DNA from 2 places in the Leuconostoc aquikimchii genome. Region 1 is predicted to be linked to the other one. Evidence: riboswitches for the same ligand, from Rfam matches in the RefSeq annotation. Region 1 holds a riboswitch; the other holds the start of a gene.

The links. A riboswitch is a leader RNA that binds a small molecule or an ion and turns the genes downstream of it on or off. The one in region 1 is predicted to bind thiamine pyrophosphate.
Region 2: linked by a shared signal. The riboswitch ahead of AB3K24_RS07780 (ECF transporter S component) and the one ahead of thiM (hydroxyethylthiazole kinase) in region 1 are both predicted to bind thiamine pyrophosphate.

What each region holds. Positions count from the first base shown of each region.
Region 1 covers NZ_JBFPER010000001.1:418,099-421,337, forward strand. The annotation lists gene AB3K24_RS02125 (vWA domain-containing protein) at 1-504, shown strand, start outside; gene AB3K24_RS02130 (hypothetical protein) at 552-848, shown strand; gene AB3K24_RS02135 (hypothetical protein) at 845-1,354, shown strand; TPP riboswitch at 1,408-1,496, shown strand; gene thiM (hydroxyethylthiazole kinase) at 1,606-2,382, shown strand; gene thiD (bifunctional hydroxymethylpyrimidine kinase/phosphomethylpyrimidine kinase) at 2,375-3,208, shown strand; gene thiE (thiamine phosphate synthase) at 3,198-3,239, shown strand, end outside.
Region 2 covers NZ_JBFPER010000001.1:1,590,716-1,593,954, reverse strand. The annotation lists gene AB3K24_RS07785 (ABC transporter ATP-binding protein) at 1-678, opposite strand, end outside; gene AB3K24_RS07780 (ECF transporter S component) at 671-1,252, opposite strand; TPP riboswitch at 1,401-1,490, opposite strand; gene AB3K24_RS07775 (dihydrofolate reductase family protein) at 1,597-2,127, shown strand; gene AB3K24_RS07770 (restriction endonuclease) at 2,280-3,206, shown strand; gene AB3K24_RS07765 (GNAT family N-acetyltransferase) at 3,172-3,239, opposite strand, start outside.

The DNA of each region.
Region 1 (3,239 bases):
AATTGGCGTGCTGTTATACGCACTGGTTTAAGTCAACTGCCAAATAAACGGCGTGAATCACGTGCGAGATTTAACCGACGACAAGCCTATCGATTAGATTTAGTTGGAGAAATAAGTACGTATAATACGCAACTGGCCGTTTTTATTGATAATTCAGCATCAATTTCTGATCAACAGGCTGGTATCATGATGGCAAATGTTTTACAACTAACCAAACAATTTGACGCTGACGTGCATGTTTTTTCTTTTGATACACAGGTGCATGACATAAAAAAAGTGAATGACTGGGTGCGACATGCGGGTGGTGGTACAACGTTTCAGAGTATTTTTAATACATTAGTTGCACAAAAATTTAATCCCAAGCAAACAATTGTTGTGATTTTAACAGATGGGGATGGTGAAACCAATAGTTTACATACGAAGTTTAGGCATGTCTATTGGCTGTTACCAAAAGATAAGAAGTTAAGTATTAGTCAACCATTTGGAAAAATTGTGATCATGTAGTTCACGAGAAAGGTGCGTGTTGATGAGTCACGTCGATGAATTAAGTTATGAATGATAAATTACAACCAAATGATTTACGTAGTTTTATTAATCAAGATATGCGTTTCAAACGTGCAGAAGCACTGCTGAATAATCACTGGACGTCATTATTACTACCTGATGGTTGGGGTGTGGATATGATAACGGTAGCAGACATTACTTTTGCACGACATTTAAGTCATGCAAAATTGTTGCCCACAACGATTGATTTGGCAACGTTTGCTGGCGTAAAAAAATTTATGAGCGATAATCAATCACGATTGTCACCGAATGTTGTGAAACTATTAGAGGAGCCTTTCTTATGAAAATTAATTTAATATTAGCACCTGAACAAACACCAGCAGAATTGTTAACCTTGCAGGCTATAAAACCAGATAAATTCTTTTATTTGGGGAAAGAGTCACAATTAGCAGGGACAAATGTCCTGATTATTGCGTCACCAGACTTAGTGGCACATTTTAAACGGCCGATGTCATTTGATAGTTTGGTGACTAATGGTCAGTTTCGTGGTGATGTTATGCATCAAATTGCTTTTCAAACGAAAGATCGTAATGATGAATTAATTACACAGCTCGTACCTGAAAATGCCATTCTTGCTCAAAATAGTAATGGCAAATCTGAGTATATGTTATGGAGTTTTTGGCCTAGTCACACCGCGTTGGCAGCTTTTTTAACTAGCGATATGTTTAATCAGATGAAACAATTAATGAAAAATCCTTATACAACCAGTTACATTCATGTCAACTCGGCAGAACAACTGTCTTTGACACATCAAATGCGTGATTTTGATGATAAAAATTGGTGGGGATGACAGGTATCTTGCATAATTACCGATTCTAAGCTACAATAAGTTCATAAACTAAATAAATATGTCTGGGGTGCCATTTGGCTGAGAAACACCCATTGAACCTGATCACGGTAATGCGTGCGAAGGGAGATACATTCGCGCTTACTAATTTAAGTTTTTTGCTTACTTTTTTAGCCGTTGACTGATTTCCTTTTGTGAATTCGGTCAACGGCTTTTTTATTGTGTGAAACCAGGCAATACAAGGAGAAAAAGTTATGAAGTTATCAGAAATAAAAGATAAGAAACCACTTGTGTTTAACTATGCAAACTACGTGACACCACAGTTTGTGGCTAATGTTATCAATGTTATTGGTGGGTCACCTATTATGGCGCGTGAGCTAGAAGAATTTCCAGACTTGGTTACTGCAAGTGATGCTGTTGTTATCAACAGTGGCACTTGGCGACGTTCGGAATTACTCGAAACCATTAAATTAGCACAATTAGCAAATCACGCTGGCAAAGTTGTTGTTTTGGATCCAGTTGCGGTGGGTATACCCTCACGAAGCCGTCCAGTGGCAGCGCTTATGGCGGATGCACACGTTGATATTATTCGTGGTAATGCAGCTGAAATTGCTTGGTTTGCTGATATTGACTTTGCTAGTCAAGGGATTGATGCGACAGGCAACGGAGATGTTGAAAAAATTGCGCGATTGGCAGCCAAAAAAACGGGCGCAATTATTGCTTTAAGTGGCAAAACAGATGTTATTAGTGATGGTCAAACGACTAAAATAATTGACGTGGATGTGCCACTTTTGGCAACAAATGTTGGGACAGGGGATGCCCTCTCAGCGTTAATTGGCACTTTTAATGGTGATAGTGTTTCAATTGAAAATACACTGCGAGCAATGGCTACAATGAAGTTAGCTGGCGTGAAGGCGAGTGAAAAAGTTAAAACACCAGGTTTTTTTGTTAATCAGTTGTTGGATGAACTATTCTTATTACAAGAAGACGAACTTGACGCATTTATTAATCGCGAGGTCAATCATGGTTAATGACACATTGCAGGTTTTGACAATTGCTGGAACGGATTCCAGTGGCGGTGCTGGCGTATCGGCAGATTTGAAAACGTTTATGGCACAAGGTGTTTATGGTGCCAATGTCATTGTTTCTGTTACAGCACAGAATACGCTTGGTGTTCAGTCTGTTCAAATGATACCATCTGAAGTCATCACACAACAGATACAATCAATCGCTGAGGATTTATCTCTTTCTGCAGTGAAGACTGGCATGCTTGGTGACGTTCAAACAGTGAACACTGTTGCCAAGGCGTTAAAAAAATATAATTTTGGTAATTATATTTTAGATCCTGTTATGGTAGCCAAAGGTGGGGCTAAGCTGTTAAGCGATAAAGCAATTTTAGCATTAAAAACACAATTATTGCCACTTGCGGTAATGGTGACACCAAACATACCAGAAGCAGAAGTACTGTCGGGCATGACAATTCAAACACATGAAGATATCATGGCAGCAGCATATCAGTTACAATTACTGGGCGCTAAAAATGTTTTACTTAAAGGGGGCCATGGTAAAGAGTTGACAGTGTATGACTTTGCACTACTTGCTGATGGCAGTCATTTTTGGTTAAAAAGTCAGCGGGTAGACACTGAAAGAACACATGGGACAGGTGATACACTGTCGGCAGCTATTGCGGCACAACGCGTCTTAGGTTGTGATATGAAAACAGCCATTATCAAAGCCAAAGCTTATGTCGATGCGACCATTCGATCGGGCATACAAGTTGGTCATGGTCATGGGCCGTTAAATCATCTGGCCGTCATTACCAAAGAAAATCAACCGGAGGTTATAAATGACATTTGATCGCACCATGTTAGCACGGTATTTTATATTA
Region 2 (3,239 bases), 1.2 Mb from region 1:
TTCATCTGATAAGGCGTTATGTAGATGACCAGCTGTCATGACAAATATATCATCAATTGCATCCGTATAACCACTCCAATCGTGATCTGTAATTAAAATGGTTTTACCTTGATTTTGATAAGCTTTGATCACGTCGATTAGTTGTAATCTTGCAACGGGGTCAACGTTTGCAAATGGTTCATCTAACAATAAATATTCACTATCTGCAGCTAAAACGGTGGCTAGTGCCACTTTTTGTTTTTCGCCACCAGATAAGTGCAATAAATCATGATGCATATAAGCTGTCATACCAACACTTTTCATAGCATCAGTGATACGCTTTTCAATGTCTTCAGGCTTAACCTGTAAATTTTCTAGGCTAAATCGTAATTCTTCAAAGGGGGTTCTCATGACAAATTGCCGTGTTGGATTTTGAAATAGGTAACCAATGTGCGCCACGCGTTGATAAGGCACAATGTCATGAATGTCATAACCATCGAGGGTTAATTTACCAGTCAATGTGCCATCACTAAATGTTGGATACAAGCCAGATAATAATTTAAGCAGCGTCGATTTACCACTACCACTGGGACCCACAAGTAAATTAAAGCTGTTGGGTCGTAATTTGAGTGAAATATCGGTTAACACTGGTGTTTCGCGATAAGCAAAATTCACATGGTCAACCACTAAATCAGTCACGATGCAAAACACCAGCCTTTTCAATCAGTTTTTGGATAGCAACAACTAAGACACCACCAAAGAACAAAAGTGAGATAAAACGTGTGATGAACAAGGCGATTAATAGACCAATATGGTAAGAACTGTACCCATCACGGAAGGCAGACCAGATAAATGTCACAATTGTTCCGGTGATTGCTGAGGCAAAGATACCACGCCAACCCCAATTTTTGTAACCTAAAACAGCAAATCCTGCTTCGCTACCGATACCTTGTACAAGGCCAGATAACAAAGTTGCGACACCCCATTGACCACCAAGTAACATTTCAACGGCAGCAGCAAAGAATTCACCCAAAACGCCAGCACCTGCTTGACGAATTAAAATACTAGCAAGTGGGCCGGCCATCATCCAGCCACCAATGAGTAGCTCATTTGCAAAGGGCGCTAAACCCAATGGTGTTAAAGCAGCTGATAATAAATTATAAATTGGGCCAAGTACCCAAAAAATAAAACCGATAAAAACGGCGACGAATGCCAATAACAACACATCACGGAGTGCCCAACGTGTTGATTTTGACTTTGAAATAGTTTGCATAAGATTATGCCTCCAATAAATTTTTTGTAGTTGTTATTTTATGTCTGGTATACAAAATGGTTTAAAATTGAAATCTCTCTTTAATGGTGCTTTCTAGGCAAATAAAAAACTCTTGGTTCATTTATGAGCCAAGAGTTTGCCTAGTACAACATCAAAAAAGCAATTCTCCCTTCGCTGGTATTAACCAGATCAGGTTCAATGGGTGTTTCTCAGCCACGTGGCACCCCAGATTGTTAAATATTAAACTACAAGTTAAATTTAACATAATTTTTTTGATTGTGCAACTATGTTAAAATAAGTGTTAGAAAGTAGTAACGGTTATCTAAAGAAAAAAGGTGATTTTTATGCGTCAAGTAGTTTTTTATGGTGCTATAAGTTTGGATGGCTTTTTGTCTGATGAAAATGATGATTTGCAGTGGTTGCTGGATACCAACTTAAATGGTCAATCAACCTACGAAACATTTGAAAAACAGATTAGTACATTTGTAATGGGGCGAAAAACATTTGAAGTAGCACAGCAAATGATGGGTGAAGAAGCGCTTTATGCAGGTAAAGAAAAAGTCATTTTTTTGCGTGGCGACCATACGAATCAAAAAGACACGACCTATGTTTCGGGGGATGTCGTAAATATTATTAAAAATTATCAAAAACAAACGGGTGACAACATTTGGATTATTGGTGGTGGTAGTATTTTAAAACCGTTGCTTGAGGCTAATATGGTGGACGAATTCTGGATACAAATTGTGCCTGTGCTACTTGGACAAGGGAAACGATTGTTTGAACCTGGGAGCTATCGCTATCGTTTACAGGCGGTTGAAACCACACAACTTGGTGAAATGACAGAAATTCACCTTAAAAGAGTAAGTGACATATAGTAATCGTTTTATATAAAATATTCTAAAAATCATTAAATGCTTATGCATTTTTTTGATTTATTAGTATTACAATTTATCATATATAATAACTACTTGCAGTGAGGAAATAAATGTGATCTAATTAAAGAATCAAAGAGATTCGAGGCAAGATCATGATTGGAAACGCTGAAAGTTATTATTTACCGACATTGTTAGCATTACGTAATTTAGGTGGTCAAGCTACTCCAAAGGAAGTATACAGTGAGATTGTTAACGATTTAAATTTAGTTGATGAAGATATCGCAGAAACGACTTCTGGTGGGGAAAGTTTGTATAAGAATAGAGTAAGGTTTGCACGGTTAATTTTATTAAAAGCAGGATTAATTAATGACGACTCCTTACGAGGTATTTGGCAATTAAGTGAACTAGGTGTGTCTATCGACCTAGCATCACTAAGCGCTAGTAAAATTAGACAAGTTATTTATGAAAACGAAAAATTTCAAGTAGAAACTAAAAAAGATGTTCAAAAATTTAAAGTATTACATCAAGATGAATCATCTGAGGGAGATGACACTCGTGAAGAGTGGGAACGTCATTTATTACAAATTTTAACTATTCGAGATGAGAAAGATCAACAATACAATCGCGCTCTAGATGATCGGTTTGAAAAAATAGTTGCATCTTTATTAAGAAAAATGGAAGTGGATATCGATCAGACTATAGCTAGTCGCGATGGTGGCCTTGATGGTATTGGCACATATTCAATTGGTGGTATTTTGACAGAAAAAGTAGCATTTCAAGCGAAACGATATGGGTTACAAAATAAAGTTGGACGTCCGGAAATACAATCGTTTGTTGGTGCACTTACTAGTGAAAATATTACTCGTGGTATTTTTGTTACGACATCTACATTTTCAGCAGAAGCTATTGAAGATGCTAGAAAAAGGAATAACACTGTGCAATTAATTGATGGTGAAATGTTAATTCAATTATTAAGAAGATATAGGTTAGGTGTGACCACACAAGAAATTACAGTTGAAAAAATCAATATTGATGATGGATTTTTTACGCGAATTCAGACCGTAAAACGCCATATTTAACAGAGTCATAATAGTTACCTTGCCAATATCGCA